DNA from 2 places in the Flocculibacter collagenilyticus genome. Region 1 is predicted to be linked to the other one. Evidence: predicted binding sites of a transcription regulator. Region 1 holds the regulator's gene; the other holds the start of a gene.
What was found. Region 1 encodes sigma-54, which starts transcription at its own class of promoters, with help from an activator protein. Its sites were predicted from a motif close to GTTGGCACGNNNNTNGNNT; they were not measured.

Region 1 (11,148 bases):
ATATGACCGCCTAATATACCTACGGCAGAAAATATAAGTGCTAACAATGGCATGCTTATAACGCCAGCCCAAAAACGAGGAGCAATAATGCGTTTTAATGGATCAACTGCCATCATTTCCATGCTGGTTAGCTGTTCGGTTGCTTTCATCAGGCCAATTTCAGCGGTTAGTGCAGAGCCTGCACGCCCGGCAAATAGTAAGGCAGTAACAACTGGGCCAAGCTCACGTAATAGTGACAACGATACCATAGGGCCAAGGCTATCCTCAGCGCCATAATCAACTAAAACAGTATAGCCTTGTAATGACAATACCATGCCGATAAACAAGCCAGCGACAATAATAATCATTAAAGAGCGTACACCCACTACATGAATTTGTTTAATGAGTAGTGGCAGAGCTTTACCTGGTTTTGGCACAGTAAAAATGGCACTTAATAACATAAATGCAGCGCGCCCGAGCCCGGCTAAATACGATAATGTGGTTGCGCCCACTATTTGAAAGAACGACATCATCTTAATGAGTTACCTTTAACAAGTCTTCAGAGTATGGTTTCGCTTTAAAGTGGAATGGTACAGGACCATCCGAGTGCCCATTAAGGAATTGCTGCACGAGCGGAGAGTCTGATTGTCTTATTTGATCAGGAGAGCCGTGGCCAATCACTTGTTGCTCTGCAACTATGTACACATAGTCAGCAATGCTCATCACTTCAGTAACGTCGTGCGAAACAATGATAGAACTTAAGCCAAGTGCGTCATTCAGTGAGCGAATTAATTTAATCAATACACCCATTGAAATAGGATCTTGGCCTACAAAAGGTTCGTCGTACATAATCAACGAAGGATCTAGTGCGATTGAACGCGCTAACGCGGCTCTTCTTGCCATTCCGCCTGATAATTCATTTGGCATTAGTTCAGCAGCACCACGTAGGCCCACCGCTTCAAGCTTCATTAAGACCATTTTTCTGATCAGTGCTTCAGGTAACTTGGTGTGCTCACGAATAGGGAAGGCAACGTTGTCATAAACCGACATTTCAGTAAATAATGCACCGCTTTGAAATAGCATGCTCATATTTTTGCGCACATCATAAAGTGCTTTGCGGCTTAATTCAGGAATATTACTATCGTTGAAATGGATTGAACCTGACTGTGGCTGTAATTGCCCACCAATTAAACGTAGCATCGTTGTCTTACCGATCCCACTAGGCCCCATTATGGCCGTAACTTTACCCCGAGGAAAATTAAGACTGATGTTGTCGTATATTAATCTTTCCCCACGCTTGAAAGTTAAATTTTTAACTTTCACTATGAAATCAGACAATTCACCTTCCTGTGTACTAAATTAAGAGAAACTAAGGCCGCGTATTTTATGCTGTTTTAACTTTAGTTGATAATAATATTTCGTAAATAAATATAAATTTTTTAAAAAATTGTTGCTGAAGGCCGATTTTACTCGATTATTTTGGGGTTTTGCTTTTCTTTTTATTCATTTAACCGCACAATTGCGGCCATTGTTGGGTTCAAAATGACGTTTATACCATGCTTATTTCATTTGCTTTGTTGGTTTTAGGGTTTGCATTATTAGTTTGGAGTGCTGATAAGTTTGTTTATGGCGCGGCGGCATTAGCAAGAAATCTTGGCATATCAACGATGATTATTGGTTTAACCATTGTTGCTATGGGCTCCTCGGCACCCGAGATGATGGTGTCGGCCAGTGCATCAATTGCTGATAAAACTGACACCGCTGTGGGTAATGCAATTGGATCAAATATCACTAATATCCTTCTTGTTCTAGGGTTAACAGCGTTACTTAAACCCATGTCAATCTCTTCCAGTACTGTCTATCGTGAATTACCCATAGTATTGGCGGTTTCTGTATTGGCATGGTGGTTTATTCAAGATAATTATTTTTCTTTCAATGAAGGCGCGGCACTCGCTATTGCATTTGCACTGTTTATTGGTGGCTTGATGATTATTGCAATGCGCAACAGAAATAGTAATCAGAATAAAGGTACAGATTTATTTTTAGACGAGGCAGAAGACGAAATTCCTGAAGGTGTTAGTAATAAAAACGCCATCTTCTGGGTGGTGCTTGGTATTATTCTATTACCGTTAAGTTCAACCATTTTGGTTGATGCGGCTACCGATATCGCAAAATATTTTGGCATGAGTGACTTAGTCATCGGGCTTACCATTATTGCAATTGGCACCAGCCTACCCGAACTCGCGGCAAGTATTGCAGGTGTGATGAAAAATGAAGATGATTTAGCCATTGGTAATATTATTGGCTCAAACATTTTTAATATTTTAGCCGTGTTAAGTATAGCGGGTTTAATCAACCCTTCTGCCATAGATCCAAGTGCAGGTAGCCGAGATGCATTGATAATGATTGGTGCAACCCTAATGTTAGTATTAATGTCATTACGTTTTAGAGGCCGTCGAAGAATAAACCGCTTTGAAGGTGCAGTGATGCTGTCGTGTTTTATTGGGTATCAAGCATTAATTTTTTTAACATTAAGCTAGTTTAAATTTATTGTGTCAGAGAACGTTCACCATGCCAGAAAGTACATTTATTACCTCAGCTAAAAAAGTGATCGAAATAGAAAAAAAGGCAATAGAAAATATTGCTAAGTATATAGATGCTGATTTTGTTCAGGCGTGTGAGTGTATGCTTGCTTGTCAAGGACGAATTATTGTCATTGGTATGGGAAAGTCGGGTCATATTGGTAATAAAATTGCGGCAACCTTAGCCAGTACTGGCACCCCTGCCTTTTCTGTGCACCCAGGTGAAGCGAGCCACGGTGACTTGGGAATGATCACACAGCAAGATGTGATTTTAGCGATTTCTAATTCAGGCGAAACCCAAGAAGTACTGACCATTACCCCTGTTATTAAACGTATTGGTGCTACCTTAATTGCCATGACAGGGGCGCCGCAATCATCATTAGCCAAATTATCTGATATTCACTTATGTATTAAAGTAGAACAGGAAGCGTGCCCTTTAGGTTTAGCACCGACAGCCTCAACTACTGCAACCTTGGTAATGGGTGACGCACTTGCCGTTTCATTACTTGAAGCAAGAGGGTTTACTGAAAATGACTTTGCGCTTTCTCATCCGGGCGGTAGCTTAGGTAAGCGACTATTATTACGTTTAAGCGATGTGATGCATCAAGGTATGCAAGTGCCATTAGTAAAAAGTACTGCCACTGTAAAAGAAGCCCTGATGGAGATCACCCAAAAAGGCTTAGGGATGACTGGTGTATTAGATAAAACTGGCGAGCTGATAGGCTTATTTACAGATGGTGATTTACGTCGCATTTTAGATCAAAAAGTCGACTTCCATAACACGCTGATTGGTGACGTTATGACCCAAGGCTGTGTAACTGCTCAGCCTTCAATGCTTGCCGCAGAAGCACTAAAATTAATGCAAGATAAAAAGATCAACGGTCTGATGATTGTGGATGCCAATAATAAACCTGTAGGTGCAATGAATATGCACGACTTATTAAATGCAGGAGTCATTTAATGAATTTATTCGAAACAATGTATCAGTTAGTAACTGATGACGTTGCTAATGCAGCGAAACAAGTAAAATTAGTAATATGTGACGTAGACGGGGTGTTCTCAGATGGTCGAATTTATTTAGGCAATGATGGGGAAGAGCTAAAAGCCTTTCATACCCGTGATGGGTATGGCGTAAAAGCCCTGCTTAATGAGAATATCGCTGTGGCGGTTATTACTGGGCGTAACTCAAGGATTGTTGAAAAAAGAATGACGGCACTGGGTGTTACAGACATCTATCAAGGCTGTGAAAATAAACAAGTTGCTTATCAAGAGTTGTTACAGAAGTACCAACTGACTGATGCACAAGTGGCCTATATTGGTGATGATTTTCCTGACTTACTGCTAATTAAGCAGGTTGGGTTGGGTGTTGCAGTGCAAGATGCTCATCCCCTCGTTAGCATGGGCGCTAAGTATATTACCAAATTGAATGGTGGCTTTGGCGCGGTCAGAGAGTTGTCAGATTTAATTTTAATTAGCCAAGATAAGTTTAATCGTTACAGTGGTACGAGTGCATGAGTAAACTACGAGTGCTATTAATACTCGTATTTTTAGTGGTGATGGCGCTAATGTGGTTGCCGTACATGAAAACCACGCCGTTAACTAGTCAACCTGAAGTGGAGTCTGATTTTAACCCAGACTATACCGCTGCCTCGTTGGTGCACTCAATGTATGCGCCTGATGGCCGCTTGAGTCATAAAATTCGGTCTGAGCGAATGGCGCACTATCAAGAGCTAGGGTTTACGCGCTTTTATAATGCGTTATTTACCATTTACGACCATAACGAACAAAACCATTGGCAAATTCGCGCCGATGAAGCGGTATTGTTTGATGACAGAATTGAGTTAGACAATAACGTAGTCGCTACTAGTTTAAATCAAGATAGTTATTTAAAAACAATTAATGCCGAATATATAGAAGTATCTTTTGTACAAAAAACGATGTTGTCGGATCAAGATGTTGAAATGTTGGGCGATCAATTTGTCATGAAAGGCAAAGGGTTGCGGGCAAATCTGTATAGCAAATCGTTTAAACTAATTAACCATGTAAGAACTGTATATCATAATGAAAATGAAAAGAATTAGTATCTCACTTATATTGGCTAGCCTAATGTTGTCAAACATGGCCAATGCCACGATTGAAGATTTCAAAAAACCTGTAAATGTGGATGCCGACACACAAAGTGTTGATATTAAAAATGACACCGTGAACTTTGTTGGTAACGTTATTATTAAACAAGGCTCGCTTATTATTCATGCTGACGAACTAAAAGCGAATGCTAAGCAAGGTAAAGGCAAAGAAGTGTTTACTGCGAAGGGAAGCCCTGCAACCTACGAACAAACGTTGGATGACGGCAGAGTAATCACAGCGCAGGCCGATGAAATTATTTATAAGCGTGCAGCGCGCCACCTAGCGTTAAAAGGCGCCGCGCAGCTAAAGCAAAACGACAGCCTAGTTAAGGGCGACGTGATTGAGTATGACTTAGAAGCGCAAAAATTAGATGCAACCAGCCAACAAGAAAACAAATCTTCACGTGTAACCACCATTTTTACTACAGAAGATATTGAGGCTAAAAGCGTTCAAGACAAAAATAAGACAGAAGAAACCAACGCTAAAGATGAAAGCGTGAACAAGGAAGCACCTGAAGAGTCGAAAATTGAAACGCCATAACTTTTGATGAAAATTGAGAAAAGTTTACGAAACAAATAAGTGAATCAATGACAATATTATCAGCACAAAATCTGGCAAAAAGTTACAAAGGTCGTCAAGTTGTTCGCGATGTAAGTATCGATGTTGCAGCTGGCAGCATAGTTGGCTTGTTAGGGCCGAACGGAGCAGGTAAAACAACTACATTTTATATGATTGTGGGGTTGGTACCATCTGATCGGGGGCGCATTGTGCTTGCAGACCAAGATTTAACATTGGAACCAATGCATGCAAGAGCACGAGAAGGCATTGGCTATTTGCCGCAAGAAGCATCTATTTTCAGAAAACTTAGCGTTTATGACAATATCATGGCCATTTTGCAAACTCGCCGCGATTTAACCCGAATAACGCGCGAAGAAGCGCTAGATGGGTTGTTAGAAGAATTCAATATTGGTCACATTCGCGATAGCCTAGGCATGAGCTTGTCTGGCGGAGAGCGTCGTCGTGTAGAAATTGCTCGTGCATTGGCCGCTAATCCCAAATTTATTTTATTGGATGAGCCGTTTGCAGGGGTCGACCCAATTTCAGTATTAGACATCAAAAAGATTATCCAGCATTTAAAGAATAAAGGCATTGGAGTATTAATTACTGATCACAATGTACGAGAAACACTAGACGTGTGTGAGCATGCATACATTGTGAGCCATGGTGAATTAATTGCGAATGGTACACCTGAGCAAGTGTTAGCAAATCAGACCGTAAGAGATGTATACCTAGGTGAGCAATTCACGCTATAGTTAAGTTAATTAGTTAAAGGAATTTATCGGATTTTATGAGGCAGTCTTTACAGTTAAAAATTGGTCAACAGTTGACCATGACCCCACAATTGCAACAGGCTATTCGTCTCTTGCAATTATCGACGTTAGATTTGCAACAAGAAATTCAAGAAGCCTTAGACAGTAATCCACTCCTTGAAGTGGAAGAAGATCATGGCTCATCGCCTGAACAAGTGAGCGACAGCAACGACGGAACCACCAAACAAGATGCCAATGGTGAAGCTGAAGACATGACGTTTTCAGAGGTAAAAGAAATGGATACAACGGAAGCGGTTCAACAAGAGAATATGTCGGACGAGCTGCCTGTTGATAGTTCATGGGATGAGTATATTAGTGCAGCGCCGGTGGCGTCAGTGTCTGGTGCTAGCGACAATGATGATATGGTTTTTCAAGGTGAAACGACCGATAATATTCAAGATCATATTTTATGGCAAGTTAGGCTAACCCGGTTTAGCCCTACAGATGAAACGATCGCCATGGCGATAATTGAAGCGATTGACGATTCAGGCTATTTATCAGTTACTACAGAAGATATTCTGAATAGCTTAGGCGATGACGATGTAGAGCTTGATGAGGTTGAAGTAGTACTAAAGCGTATTCAATTAATGGACCCATTAGGTGTGGGAGCCCGCAGTTTAAAAGAATGTATGCTGATTCAGTTAGGTCAATTTAGCAACGATACGCCTTATTTGTCTGACGCAAAAACCATTGTGAACGAATATATCGATTTATTAGGTAATCGTGACTATCGTACTTTACAAAGAAAGACTAAGCTTAAAGAGCATCAGCTAAAAGAGGTTATGCAACTTATCCATAGCCTTAATCCAAGGCCAGCCAGTGCGGTGATTACTGAACAACCGCAATATGTTATTCCAGACGTATCAGTCGTGAAGAAAAAAGGCCGTTGGATTGTAGAATTAAATCCAGACTCAATGCCGAAAGTTACTATTAACCAGCAATACGCGGCGTTGTCTAAAACCAGTAAGTCATCTACGGATACGCAATTTATTCGTTCTCATTTACAAGATGCAAAATGGTTTATCAAAAGTTTGGAAAGTAGAAACGATACCTTACTCAAAGTTGCGAATTGTATTGTGCAGCAGCAACAGGCATTTTTTGAGTATGGTGACGAGGCCATGAAGCCAATGGTATTGAACGATGTGGCAGAAATGGTAGATATGCATGAATCAACCATTTCACGTGTGACAACGCAGAAATATATGCATACACCACGCGGCATTTTTGAGCTTAAGTACTTTTTTTCAAGCCATGTAAGTACTGAAAACGGCGGCGAGTGTTCATCAACAGCGATCAGAGCGTTGATTAAAAAATTAGTCTCTGCAGAAAATGCGGCGAAGCCATTGAGTGATAGTAAGATTGCAGAAATTATGGCTGATCAAGGTATTAAGGTAGCAAGACGTACGATTGCGAAGTATCGTGAGTCTTTGTCTATCCCTCCATCTAACCAAAGAAAGAGCTTACTGTAAGCTCTTGATGAAAGAAGGAAAGTGCTTATGCAAATCAATTTAACTTGCCGTCACGTTAATGCCACTTCGTCGATAAAAGATTATGTAGATAATAAATTTTCCAAATTAGAGCGACATTTTGATCATATCAATAATGTTCACGTTATTTTGGATTCCGAAAAGTTAATGCAAAAAGCGGAAGCAAAACTCCATGTTAATGGCGGAGAGTTGTTTGCCACAGCCACTCACGACGATATGTATGCGGCGATAGATGGGTTGATTGACAAGCTAGACCGACAAGTCATTAAACATAAGGAAAAACTTTCAAGCCACTAAAAAAGAATAGTTATTGTAATATGTCTTTTAAAACTTTGATGTCTGAGGACTGCACAAAATGTGCAGTCCTTTTTAATAGCAAGAAACGTATTTTAGAGTACATTAGCCAATTGGCACACACTAAACTGCCTGATATTAGCCAACATGAAATTTTGGACAGTTTAATGGCAAGAGAAAAGCTAGGCAGTACCGGGATTGGTAAAGGAATTGCTATTCCCCATGGCCGCTTGAAGAATACGCAAAAAACGGTCGCAATTTTTTTAGTAAGTAAAAATCCGATCCAATACGACTCAATCGATCAAAAGCCAGTTGATGTATTTTTTGCACTGTTAGTACCCGAAGAGCAATGTAAAGAACATTTAAGTACGTTGTCAGCCGTTGCTAGCATGCTTGACGATAAAAGTATGGTGAAAAGATTGCGCAAAGCCGATACTGATCAAGAGTTATTTGAGATTATGACATCCAATTAGCCGTGCTGATACGTATTCAGTTATAGCTATTTTAGAGCGCTGTATTTAAATAGTCATAACCTTAGATTAAAGTAATTCAAAGAAAGAAGGTAAATTAACAATTAAGGTAGCTTAATTTTTATGAAAATTATCATTATTAGCGGTCGTTCTGGTTCAGGGAAAACTGTAGCACTTAGGGTGTTAGAGGACTTGGGCTATTATTGCGTTGATAATATTCCTGTTAATTTACTTCCAGCCTTAGCGCACTCTTTAAATGATCGATATGAAACAGTTGCTGTGAGTGTTGATGTACGTAATTTTCCTGAAGAAGCGGATGAATTAAGCGATATTCTAGATTACTTGCCTACTTCGGTAACCTTAAGTGTTTTATATTTAGATGCTGAAGAAGATATTCTAATTCAACGGTTTAGTGAAACGAGGCGATTACACCCGCTTTCTAAGCAGTCGATGAGTTTAGAAAAAGCCATCAAACAAGAAAAAGTACTGTTAGAGCCATTAGCAGGCAGGGCCGATTTATACATTGATACCACTCAGTTAACGGTTCATCAGTTAGCTGAAACGGTAAAAGAACGGATCCTAGGTAAAAAAAGTAATGACTTAGTTATCATTTTTCAGTCATTTGGCTTTAAATACGGTATTCCTAAAGATGCAGATTATGTGTTTGATGTACGCTTTTTACCTAACCCCCATTGGGAGCCAGATCTGAAACCGCTAACTGGATTAGATCAGCCCGTCATTGACTACTTATCCACGCAACCGCTAGTGACCAAGCTAGTTTGGCAAGTAAATAGCTTTTTGAGTACTTGGCTACCGCACTTAGAACGTAATAATCGTAGTTACCTTACCGTTGCCATTGGCTGTACTGGCGGACAACATCGCTCGGTATTTATTGCAGAAACATTGGCCAATATTTATCGTAAACTAAAATCTGACGTGCAAATTCAACATCGTGAATTAAGCCGTCATGAAACGCCTTCAGAGTAAAAAACATTATGCCTCAGCCTGAGTTATCTAAACGACTATTAATAAAAAACAAACTCGGCTTGCATGCACGGGCGGCTTCTAAAGTCGTTAAGTTGGCTCAGCAATATGACGCAACAATTCTTATCCAACAAGAAGATAAGTCAGCATCGGCCGATAGCATTATGGGCTTATTAATGCTAGAAAGCAGCCAAGGTAAAAACATCGAGGTGAAGTGCTCTGGTCCTGATGCTCGTGAAGCATTAGAAGCATTAGAAGCATTGGTTGACGATAACTTTGACGAATCTGAATAATTCTCTTTTCTTCCAAACAAAATTCACTTTTTTAAATACTGATAAACTATAATCAATACGTTATCATTGCTTATTATAGTTAAATCAACACCTTGCTTGTTCCCATAATAAGAGCTTAATAGATGCCTGAAACGCTAGAACGTGAATATGCCAAACTACAAATAAGAGAAGTAAACGCTGCTCTTAGTAGTGGTATGTTTGTTCATGTGCGCGGCATGCTGCAAGACATGGAGCCTTGCGATATTGCGTTGCTATTAGAGTCTTCTCCACCAAAAGGCCGTACCATTTTATGGCAGTTGGTAGAAGCTGATTTACATGGAGAGGTGCTTGAAGAACTAGCCGAAGATGTACGTAACGGCATTATTCATCAAATGACGCCAGAGCGTGTGGTTGCCGCTACGGAAGGCATGGATGATGATGACTTAGCAGAAGTTCTCCGTGGCTTACCTGATGCACTATATCGCAATGTTATTAATGCGATGGACAGCCAAGACCGGCTGCGCGCTGAAAAGGTCATGTCGTACGACGAGGACACGGCTGGCGCGATAATGAATACCGATACCATCACGCTACGCCCTGATGTATCGATAGATGTGATTTTGCGTTACCTTCGCCTTAAAGGTGAATTGCCAGAAGCTACCGACTATTTATACGTAGTGGATGACAATGACACCTTTGTGGGGGCTATTTCCCTTTCTACCTTGTTAACTTGTAATCCAGATCTTAATGTTAAACGGGTGTTGGAAGACGACATTGAAGTCATTCCTGTTGACATGGAAGAGCGTGACGTTGCCCAATTATTTGAACGTCATAACTGGGTATCAGCGCCAGTTGTCGACGAAGAGGGTCGGTTACTAGGTCGTATCACCATTGATGATGTGGTTGATGTGATTCGTGAAGAAGCCGAGCACTCGATGATGAGTATGGCAGGTCTAGATGATGAAGAAGATACCTTCGCTCCCGTAATTAAAAGTACACAACGACGCTCGCTGTGGCTAGGTATTAATTTATTTACCGCATTATTAGCCGCCTTTGTCTCAGACTTGTTTGAGTCGACACTTGATCAACTTGCTGTACTTGCAGTATTGAATACTATTGTACCAAGCATGGGCGGAGTGGCAGGTAGCCAAACCCTTACGCTTGTTATTCGTGGTATGGCATTAGGTCATATCAGTAAAGCCAACTCGCGTTGGTTAATGGGCAAAGAGTTAGCAATTGGCTTATTAAATGGCGCTATGTGGGCGATTTTGATTGCGTCGGTAGTTGCTATATGGAAACAAAGCTTTATGTTAGGCGTGGTGATAGCATTTGCGATGTTGATGAATATGATTGCTGCTGGGGTGTCTGGAGTATTTATTCCACTGATGCTGAAACGCTTTAACATTGATCCAGCGTTAGCTGGCGGGGTTATTTTAACTACAGTGACTGATATTATTGGCATCTTCACCTTTTTAGGCACAGCCACTTGGCTGTTGCTGTAGAACCCAAAATAATAAACTAATTACCACTAGGGCGTGCACTAGTTCACTTGTAAGTGGAAGGTTACCGGCCCATCGTTCACT
Region 2 (11,148 bases), 1.8 Mb from region 1:
ACACAAGCCTTTTTTTGAGTTTAGAAGACGCTTATGTAACTAAAATGATTACGGATAACGATATTCTATGGATGTCAACAAGTAAAGGTGTGAGGAGAGTTAATTTAGCTGACAACACTTCAAAATACATTTTACCCAATATGTGGATTATATCGATTAATTTGTACCACGATAAAGTTTATATTAATACTGATTCGAAAGGTCTGGTGATTATTGATAAAAAAGGCCAAATAATTAGAATTATTGATTCTAAAATGGGCCTACCTACGGACGAAGTTTTATTCTCGTTACCTACAACAGACAATAAAGTATGGATTGCTACCAGCAAGGGGATAGGTGTTTTTAACTCCAAGAATAACAGTGTTAAGGTACTCCATGCACAAAGCACGTCACGTTCAAAATTCACCTCAATTGTAGAGGTAAGCGGAAAGGTTTATCTTGCAACTTTATCTAATGGTATATTCATATTTGATATGGAATCACTTAAACAGGTTGGGCACTTAACAATTTCTGACGGACTGATTAGCAATGAGTCATATAATATATGGAAGAACAAAGATTTTATATGGACAATTGGCGAATTGGGTCTTAATCGAATTGATCAACGCACATATGCTATTGATAGCAAATTTTTTAGTGAAAGGTATACCAAGAACAGCTATATCAATAAAGTTGATGATAAGGTTTTTTGGCTATGTAAGGAAAGGTTAAATAAATTTTGTCTTCGAAGTTTTGATATGAGTGCTGGCTTTATTAAAACGCCGCTCAAAATATCTTTAAATCAAGTTATTCTTAATAATTCCCACCAATTGATAACTAAAAAGTACTACCTGCCTCATAGTTATGGGCATCTTCAGTTTTTGTTTTTAGCTAACGATTATGGTGGTTCTTCATTTGAAACTTTTCAAAATAATCAATGGAAAAAACTCCGAGGGAATATGCTCTCATTTTCTCAATTAGAACCAGGAAATTACGAATTTTATGTTCGGGCTATAAAAAATAATGAAACTAGTGAACCTATAGCAATTCACATTGAAGTTGCTAGCTCAAAAATTCGACTCGCAGTTTTTGTAATTATTGGATTAGTTATTATTTTTGCTTTTTTATGGACGAATACCAAACGAAAACAAATGAAAAAAGAAAAACTGACTTCAGAAAAGCATTCTGATGAAAGGGAATTATTATTAGCCAATATATCCCATGAAATAAGAACTCCATTAACTTTAATTGCAGGTCGTGCAGAGCACATTGCCAAAGGTATTCGTTCAGAAAATACACAGGAGTACGCGGGAGTAATAAAAACGCATACTGCTAGAATTCTTAATATGATTAACCAATTAATGGATGTATCTCGGGTAAGGTCAGGGAAAGCTGAGAAAAGTCTTGTTAATATACAGTCAGTAGTTGAGTTTATCGTGAATTCGTATTTACCAATACTAGAAGAGCGAGGGATTTATTTTGAGTATCAATATAAGCCTGACAGAGTATTATTTGCAAACCTGATCCCTGATGCTTTAGAAAAAATCTGTACTAATTTGATTTCAAATGCGATCAAATATGGAAACAATGAAATTATCATCACCCTTGAAGAAAACCAAAAAAAACAAATGATGTTAAAAATTTCTGACAATGGTATGGGGATCTCTGAAATAAATCACGAACTGATATTTGAATACTTTACTCGTTTAACTAATGCCACAGATGTTGAGTCAGGTTCAGGGATTGGGCTAGCTCTGACTAGATTTCTGGTCGAAGCAAATGATGGGGAAATAAGCGTTGCTAGTAAATTAGGTGTTGGAACAGAGTTTCAAGTCTTACTACCTGTTTTAGCTGAAGGAGTTGAAAAAACTGATACACAATCTCCTGTACTCTATGAAAGTGAAGCAATGGCTGTGCTGTCTGAATTTAATAACTCGGCGTCAACATGTGACTTGAGTAGTGGAACCAAAGCAGTAGCTTTAGTGATCGATGATCACAGCGAAATGCGTAATTATATCGCTGACTGTTTAAATAAAGAGTACCTTGTTCTCCAAGCTGAAAATGGAGAATTAGGTATTGCATTAGCTATCGATAGAGATCCTGATATTATCATTTGTGACGTAATGATGCCTGTTATGAGTGGTTTCGAGGTCAGTGATAAACTAAAAAAAGATGACCGTACTAGTCATATTCCACTAATTCTATTAACTGCAAAAAGCGATAAATGTAGTCGCTTATCAGGGTGGAAAAGTCAGGTAGATGGTTATTTGACTAAACCCTTTGATGAAGAGGAATTGCTTTTAAGGATATCAAGCTTGTTAGCTATTAGGAGCGTTTTGCGTCAGCGTTTTGGTGAGATGCTAAAGTCGAATAATGGTGATGAGTTAAAAAAATTAAAAAAAGAGCTATCTCCAAAAGATAGCTTGTTTTTTGACAAATTGAATCAAACCATTGAGGCTAACTATTCAGAAGAAAACTTCTCTGTTAGTGATATGGCTGCTCAGATAAATATAAGCGAGCGACAATTGCGTCGTAAAGTCAAAGCATTGTTCAATTACAGTCCAAGTGAGTATTTGAAAGTTTACCGCTTAAATAAAGCTAAGGAGCTTTTAGAGAAAGGTTATATGGTTAAAATTGTCACATTTGAAGTAGGCTTTTCGTCAGTATCTTATTTTTCAAGCTGCTTTAAAATACAGTTTGGAAAAACTCCGAAGCAAATCAAAGATATAACGGATGAAATCATTTGCACTTAAGTTTATATCAATTTTCCTGACATTATTGAGCAATAGAATACTAACGATATTTATTTTTCTTTTAAAATCAATGTGTTGAAATTGGTATGCTTTTTGCTTTATCAACATCATAATCCAGTCTTCAAATATTTGACGCTCGAGAGCGGGAGCTTATTATGATGAACCTTAAAGCTGATATGTTGTATGCCGAAATGCAGTCAATGCGTGCTCAGGCCACAAATAACCCGATTGAAACAAACAAAATTCCTACCCAATCAAGCAGTGCAGATTTTGGTGGTTTACTTAAAAATGCCATTGATAACGTAAATGGCTTGCAGCAAGACTCTAAGCAAAAGGCTACTGCTATAGAAATGGGTGATAGAAGTGTGTCACTTGCGGAAGCGATGATTGCTTCTCAAAAGTCGTCTATTGCTTTTGAAGCTACGGTCCAAGTAAGAAACAAGTTAGTTGAATCTTACAAAGAAATTATGAACATGCCAGTGTAATGGTCCTAAGTAATTAAGAACAGTGTAATGAGGTACTATTGTGGCTGACTCGACCCAATCAACAGAAGTTGCTTTATCAGGCGATAGCTACGACGCGGGTGATGTTGTAGACAGCGAACAGCAGGAGCAAAAATCGGGCTTTTTGAGTGGGCTAGGTGGTGTCGACATTTTACGCCAAGTTACCCTCATTATTGCCCTTACCATATGCTTGGCCATTGCTATTTTTATTATTATTTGGGCGCAAGAGCCTGATTTACGTCCGTTAGGTAAAATGCCAACAGACGAACTCATTACTACTTTAGATTTCTTAGATAATAATAAAATTGAATATAGTCTTGAAGGCGGCGATACCATTTATGTTGCTTCAGATAAATACCAAACCATTAAGCTGATGATGGCACGCGAAGGGCTGGATAACCAACCCCAATCCGGCACTGACATTTTAATGCAGGATATGGGATTTGGTGTGAGTCAGCGCTTAGAGCGCGAGCGTTTAAAGCACAGCCGTGAGCAGCAGCTAGCGCGTACAATTGAAGAGTTGAATTCTGTTGCACGTGCCAAAGTGTTATTAGCCATTCCAAAAGAAAATATTTTTGCTCGCAGAGAAAAGCATCCGTCTGCAACGGTGTTAATCACACTTAAGCGTGGCAAAATGGCAACTTCTGAAGAAATTGACTCGATTGTTGATATTGTTGCTTCCGCTGTACAAGGGCTCTCCCCTGAGCGAGTGACGGTAACCGACCAAAATGGTCGTTTGCTTAACTCCGGCTCACAAGATTCTATTTCCGCTCGTTCTCGTAAAGAATATGAAATTAAGCGAAAACAAGAAACGGAATACCAAGCTAAAATTGATGGCATTTTAATTCCTGTGGTGGGATTAGGTAACTTTACCGCTCAGGTAGATGTAACGATGGACTTCACAACGCATGAAGAAACGCAGAAGCGTTATAATCCTGATTTACCTGCAGTGCGTTCAGAAATGACGATTGAAGATAACAGTATTGGTGGAATAGTAGCAGGGATCCCCGGCGCATTAACCAATCAGCCTCCGCTAGATTCAAATATCCCAGAACAAGCAACAGGTGGAAACACACGCACGGTTACGCCTGGGCGAAACCATAAAGAATCAACGCGTAACTATGAATTAGACACTACAATTAGTCATAAGCGCAGACAAACTGGGGCATTGAGACGATTGAGCGTATCGGTAGCTGTTGATTATATTCAAGGAGCCGATGGTGCAAAGGAACCTCGCTCTCAAGAAGAGTTGGCAAACATTAGACGCCTATTGCAAGGTGGGCTTGGCTTTGATTTGCAGCGTGGTGACACATTAGAAGTAGTCACCATACCGTTTACGCGTATTGGCGAGTTAGAGCCGTTAGAAATTCCACTTTGGGAGCAACCGTGGGCAATTAAAGCGCTTCGTTTATTGCTTGGTGCCATTATTATCATTGTCTTGATATTAGCGGTAGTTCGTCCGATGATGCGTAAACTGATTTACCCAGAAGATACAGTGGAAGAGTATGATGAAGATTCACTAGGCTTAGACTTAGGCGATGAAACCATTGATATGCTGTCGACTGACTTTGATGAAGGTGCAGTAGGGTTTGCGGCAGATGGTACATTGCAGCTGCCGGATTTACATGGTGATGAAGATTTATTGAAAGCAGTTCGAGCGCTTGTAGCTAACGAGCCTGAACTTTCCTCTCAAGTAGTGAAAGCGTGGTTAACAGAAGATGACTGATGTAGCAGAAACAGAAGATAGTGGTGGGCAACCTAGCTTCGATGTCAGCAAGCTAGAAGGTATAGAAAAAGCTGCCATTTTATTATTAAGTTTGTCGGAAGAAGATGCGGCACAAATACTTAAACATTTAGAGCCAAAGCAAGTACAAAAAGTAGGTTTGGCGATGGCGACCATAGATGACTTAAGTCAGCCTAAGATTTCGGCTGTTCATCAGGCATTTATTGAACAAATTCAGAACTTTAGTACTATTGGCTTCCAGTCTGAAGACTTTATTAAGAAAGCGTTAACCGCTGCACTTGGTGAAGAAAAAGCCGCTAATTTAATTGACCAGATTGTGGCGGGTAGTGGCGCTAAAGGGCTAGATTCCTTGAAATGGATGGACTCGAAGCAGGTTGCTAACATTATTAGAAATGAGCACCCGCAGATCCAAACTATTGTATTAGCCTACTTAGATCCTGAGCAGTCTGCCGATATTATTGGTCAATTCCCAGAAAAAGTCAGACTCGACTTAATGATGCGTATAGCTAACTTAGAAGAAGTACAACCAGCAGCATTGCAAGAACTTAATGAAATTATGGAGAAACAGTTTGCGGGTCAAGCTGGTGCACAAGCCGCGAAGATGGGTGGTCTTAAAGCTGCTGCTGACATAATGAACTACTTAGATACAAATATTGAAGGTCAGTTAATGGACTCAATTCGTGAACATGACGAAGAGATGTCTCAGCAAATTCAAGATCTTATGTTTGTATTTGATAACCTTATTGACGTGGATGACCGTGGTATTCAAGCTATCCTGCGTGAAGTTCAGCAAGATGCGCTTATGAAGGCAATTAAAGGTGCCGATGAAGCGCTTGCAGATAAGATTATGAAGAATATGTCTAAACGTGCAGCTGATATGATGAAAGATGACCTAGAAGCAATGGGACCAGTAAGAGTGAGTGAAGTTGAAGGTGCACAAAAAGAAATTCTTTCCATTGCGAGAAGGCTGGCTGATGCAGGTGAAATTATGCTTGGCGGCGGTGGCGGCGAAGAGTTCTTGTAATATGCATGTTATAAATGGATTACAGTATGTCTGATGACTCTTTAATGGATAAGCCAATTAAGCCAAGCCCAGAATTGCTAGAGGCACTTAAAAACTGGCAGTTTCCTCAAATGGATTCAACCGAAAAAAAACGCTCTAAAACTGACGCGCTCGGTCATACCGATGAATGGTTGGATAGCAGAAAAGTGAAGGCGGTTGACACTGAACTTGAAGAAGACGAAGTCCCTAAGTTACCTACGCTTGAAGAAATTGAAGACATTCGTCGACAAGCATTTGAAGATGGTTTCGAAGAAGGTAAGCAAGAAGGCAGTCAAAAAGGCTATGAAGAAGGATTAACGAAAGGCCATGAAGCAGGCTTTGAACAAGGGCTAGAGCAAGGTAAAACGGAAGGTTTTGCATCAGGCGAAGAAGAGGTTAAGCAGCAAGTTGAGCATTGGTCGTCGTTAGTAGAAGCGATCCATAAACCATTGCGTGATGTTGATGCAGCGGTAGAAGAACAGTTAGTTAACTTAGCTGTACAATTAGCCAAAGCAGTAATAGATGTTGAAGTGCAAACGAATGAGCAAGTAATTTTACAAGCTCTTAGAGATAGTATTTCAGCATTACCAGCCAACCAAGCCACGATAGATATTAAATTAAATCCTGAGGATTACGAGACAATAACGTCGCATTTTGACGAAGAACAAATTGCTGAAAGAAAATGGAATTTATCAAAAGAGCCGACAATTGCCAAAGGTGGCTTATTGGTAGAAAGCGAAAGTTCGTCAATCGATAGAACCTTAACCACCCGAATTAAAGATACGCTTGAACAATTCCTTAACGATGCAGAGCAATCGTAATTGTTCGTTATCAGTATTATTTTTAGGTAACAATAACAATGGCCGAAAAACTTGCCTCATTGCAAGAACGTTTAAACAAATACCCCAAACTGGTGAAGTCTGCCAAACCAGTTGTTGCTGGTCGTTTAACTCGGGTTGTTGGGCTAACGCTAGAAGCCATTGGGTGCCGAACGCCAGTTGGTAGCCAATGCCTAGTTGAAACCGTATCAGGCGATATTGAAGCTGAAGTGGTTGGCTTTAATGGGGAATATACGTATTTGATGCCTTGTGAAAATGTGCATGGTGTCTTACCCGGTGCGCGAGTTGTGCCGAAGGCTGGAAAATACGGTATTCCTGTTGGTATGGAGTTGCTAGGGCGGGTGGTTGATGGTTCAGGCAAGCCATTGGATGGAAAAGGCCCGTTAAATACAGAGCATCATGTTTCCCCGAAAGCAGAACCACTTAATCCATTAAATCGTAGACCTGTTAGTGACCCCTTAGATGTAGGTGTAAAGGCCATTAATGGCGTAATCACAGTAGGGCAAGGTCAGCGTATGGGGCTATTTGCCGGCAGTGGTGTAGGTAAGAGTGTGCTGTTAGGGATGATGACACGAGGTACCACGGCCGACGTGATTGTTGTTGGCTTGATTGGTGAACGTGGCCGCGAAGTAAAAGAATTTATTGAAGAAATTTTAGGTGAAGAAGGCAGAGCACGCTCAGTGGTGGTGGCGTCTCCAGCAGATAACTCGCCATTAATGCGCATTAGAGGATGTGAAACGGCGGTAACGATTGCCGAATATTTTCGTGATCAAGGACTAAATGTATTGCTGTTATTAGATTCGGTCACGCGGTATGCCATGGCACAACGTGAAATTGCATTAGCAGTGGGCGAGCCACCAGCAACAAAAGGTTATCCCCCCTCGGTATTTGCCAAACTACCGCAATTGATCGAACGAGCAGGCAATGGTGGTGAAGGACAAGGTTCGATTACAGGGTTTTATACGGTTCTGTCGGAAGGTGATGATTTACAGGATCCGGTAGCCGACGCTGCCCGAGCTATTTTAGATGGCCATATCGTGCTCTCTCGTCAACTTGCTGATGCTGGTCATTACCCTGCTATCGATATTGAAAAATCAATCAGCCGCGTAATGGCGCAAGTGACGAGTAAGGAACATCAATTACAGGCTAGAGCATTGAAGCAGTTCTATTCAATTTATCAACAAAATAGCGACTTAATATCTATTGGCGCTTACAGCCAAGGCTCAAACCCTCAACTTGATCATGCGATTAATATGATGCCCCAAATAAAGCAGTATTTAACTCAAGAAATGACAGATGTCATACCTTATGATGAAGCACTCGCAGGGTTAAACCAGCTTATTCCTTTAGCGCAACCTCAGTAGTAATTTATGGCTATTGAACAGTTAAAAACCGTTTTACAGGTAGAACAGGATAAGGAAGATAAGCTGGGAATCGATTTACGGCAAGCACAGCACCACCTGATTGACAACGAGCAAAAACTTGAAGGTATTCAACAATATCGCCTTGATTATATGAAGCAACTTCATTACAAAGCGCAACAAGGTATTGAAGGGAATTTTTATAATCAGTACCAAGCATTTATGAAAAAGTTAGACTCTGCATCTGAGCAGCAAATTAATGCCGTTAATACCGCAAAACGTGTTGTGGAACAACGCAAAGAGCTGTGGTTGAAGCAACAACAAAAACGCAAAGCACTTGAAATGCTGATTGAAAAGCATGAACTGGCAAAGCAAGAGCGGCTAGATAAAGCAGAACAACAAATGTTAGATGAAATTGCCACCAACCAGTTTATTCGAAATCAGAAGCGGTAACCGCTGCTTTCTTAATATTTTAAATCCATAAAAAATAAACTTGGCCTAGTTATTGAATGCTTCTGAGTACAGACGTTGGATATAGCTGTTTATCCACAAAAGAATAAGCGCACAGTTTAGATAGTAGAGTTAGGTTGCTGCTGATTTAGTAGCCATTCAATATACGAATACATTTGCGAGGCATCGATGAGAACACCCATGCACATACTGCCAGAGCCTATAGAAATGGAGGCTCCTAAAGCACCAAAGAAAGCGCCTGAACGAAATTCAGATGCTAATTCAGAGTTTAATTCAGTGATGCAACAGTCTCACCAAAGGCAACAACAGCAACAAATGGATGCAAAGCGTGAGGCAGCAACAAAACTTGCCGATGGCAGGCAAGAGCAACGCAATACAGACATTAGAAATGCCGCAGCAAGAAGCGAACAAGTGCGCAACGAGCAAGCTCGCAATAATGAAATTAATAATAAACAATTACAGAATGAAAAAGCACAAGCAAAGCAGAAGCAAGAGCAACGAATAGCGCAGCAAAAGCTTGAACAAAGCAATACATCGTCTGACCGTAAGGAGTACAGCACTGCGACCGAGCAGTCTAAAAGCGCGAGTGAAATAGACTCTTCATCGGAACATAAAAAAGATTTAACTCCGCACTCATCAAATGATGAGTCAGCTGCGCATGAGCCAGAGAACGATAAAAAGTCAGAAGCAACTAAGATACTCGCTATTATTGAAAGTGCTGCTGAGCAGCAATTCGAAGGTAAGGCTGGCGCTGCGCACTTTGATAAAGTAGCTTCTCAGGAAATAAATGGTGAGCAAAGCGCAGAAAAAAGCGCGTTTAATCCTGTCCAAAATATAATAAATGAGTCTGATGAAGCTGCAAATAACGCTAACGCGTTAGCGGAAAAAAATAATGGGATGTTAGCCGCAGAAGAGTTGGCTAAATTGAATCAACATACCTCTAAGTCAGTTGATGACGATGCTGATCCTATCGCTGATAAAGCTGCAACAAAAGAAAATGACTCCACAATTAGCGGCGCTCATGCTGCTAAAACAACTAACCCTGAGACACTATTAAGTAAAGCAACTCCGTCAACTAATGCAGAGCCTTTACAAGCTGAACAGTTACCAAAGAACGAAGATGCTGAATTAACGGCACTGATTGAGTCGACAAAAGCATTGTTAAGTAAGAACAGCCAAACCCTTAATGACATGGTTAATAGTGATAAAACAGCACCGAAAGCGTCATTGATTTCAACGAGCGTACATAAAGCAATAGATGAGTCAGCGGGCACTGGCTCAGATAAAGCACTAAGCTCAGCCTTGGAAAGCGCTCAGCGTCAGGACGATATGTCACTTGAAGATAAATTAGCAGCATTGAAAGCGGCAAACTCAAATGACCGCACGTTATCTATGAGCGAAATTAGTGATGGTCGTGTTTCTATTCCATCCATGCCAATTGAAGGGCCGAGTAAACCAAGAGTGCCGATTTTTGATGGCAACCCAATTCAGTTAGATGACGGGGCTTCGTTAAAGTATAAGGAAAAGGGTAGCCAAGCTGCAGAGTTAAAAGCGGGGGCCGAAAGTTCGGTAACGATTGCGAAGAACGAGCTACCGCCTGTAACAAAAGTACTCAATATTGCTGGTGACGCTGTAAATGGCACGACGACTAATGGCAGTGTAAACCAAGCCAATGCTCATCAAGCTGCCGAGTCGACTAAAGATGAAATACTAAAAGATAATGCCGAAAATAGTGCAGCAAAATCTGATGAAAAAATGCTACGAGCGCAATTGTCTGCGGCAGAACAAGCGGAATTAGCGGCGCTGACTTCAAATAAAGTAACCAGTAAGGCTCCTAATCAGCAAAATGTGTCAGCATTTCAGTCTACCCTTGAAGCGGCAATGAACGTTAAGAACGAACAAGCTAATATTAAAGTGAACGAGAAGGGGCAAAAAGTGCTCCAAGAGACCATTAATATTCTTCGCTCGGATTTTGCAGCCAATATGAAAGAAAAGCTTTCATTAATGCTGGGTCGAAAAGTCCAAATAGCCGACATTCGTTTAGATCCTCCAGAGCTGGGTAAAATGCAGGTGAAAATGACCATTCAGCAAGAGCAGGCGAGTGTGAGTTTTGTCGTACAAAACCCGCAAGCCAAAGAAGCGCTGGAACAAGCAATGCCTAAACTTAGAGAGTTGCTGGAGGAATCAGGTATTAACTTAGGTGAAAGTTCGGTTGAGCAAGGTGACAAAGAGCATAATGCATGGAGTGATGACGAGCCAAATACAGGTACAGACAGTTCGCTCCACTCAAAAAACGAGCAAGCTGAAGATGCAGAGGCTACTATTGTTCCAATAGTTGGCAATAAAATAGGCGGAATCGACTTTTATGCATAAATTAATTGCAGACTACGTATAACGTTAGCAATAATATGAAGATGCACTTTATGTATATTTAAGCTTGGATGAAAAATGGCCGA

Region 2: the regulator sigma-54 is predicted to act here: its motif matches at 2,813-2,831, upstream of fliE (flagellar hook-basal body complex protein FliE).

What each region holds. Positions count from the first base shown of each region.
Region 1 covers NZ_CP059888.1:3,423,694-3,434,841, reverse strand. The annotation lists gene mlaE (lipid asymmetry maintenance ABC transporter permease subunit MlaE) at 1-509, opposite strand, end outside; gene mlaF (phospholipid ABC transporter ATP-binding protein MlaF) at 514-1,317, opposite strand; gene HUU81_RS15235 (calcium/sodium antiporter) at 1,536-2,519, shown strand; gene HUU81_RS15230 (KpsF/GutQ family sugar-phosphate isomerase) at 2,551-3,522, shown strand; gene kdsC (3-deoxy-manno-octulosonate-8-phosphatase KdsC) at 3,522-4,076, shown strand; gene lptC (LPS export ABC transporter periplasmic protein LptC) at 4,073-4,642, shown strand; gene lptA (lipopolysaccharide transport periplasmic protein LptA) at 4,668-5,228, shown strand; gene lptB (LPS export ABC transporter ATP-binding protein) at 5,276-6,001, shown strand; gene HUU81_RS15205 (RNA polymerase factor sigma-54) at 6,037-7,527, shown strand; gene hpf (ribosome hibernation promoting factor) at 7,555-7,842, shown strand; gene ptsN (PTS IIA-like nitrogen regulatory protein PtsN) at 7,863-8,312, shown strand; gene rapZ (RNase adapter RapZ) at 8,433-9,296, shown strand; gene HUU81_RS15185 (HPr family phosphocarrier protein) at 9,305-9,586, shown strand; gene mgtE (magnesium transporter) at 9,709-11,067, shown strand; gene dtd (D-aminoacyl-tRNA deacylase) at 11,106-11,148, opposite strand, start outside.
Region 2 covers NZ_CP059888.1:1,200,552-1,211,699, forward strand. The annotation lists gene HUU81_RS05275 (hybrid sensor histidine kinase/response regulator transcription factor) at 1-2,732, shown strand, start outside; gene fliE (flagellar hook-basal body complex protein FliE) at 2,891-3,217, shown strand; gene fliF (flagellar basal-body MS-ring/collar protein FliF) at 3,258-4,961, shown strand; gene fliG (flagellar motor switch protein FliG) at 4,954-6,003, shown strand; gene fliH (flagellar assembly protein FliH) at 6,030-6,842, shown strand; gene fliI (flagellar protein export ATPase FliI) at 6,881-8,224, shown strand; gene fliJ (flagellar export protein FliJ) at 8,231-8,674, shown strand; gene HUU81_RS05310 (flagellar hook-length control protein FliK) at 8,861-11,065, shown strand; gene fliL (flagellar basal body-associated protein FliL) at 11,141-11,148, shown strand, end outside.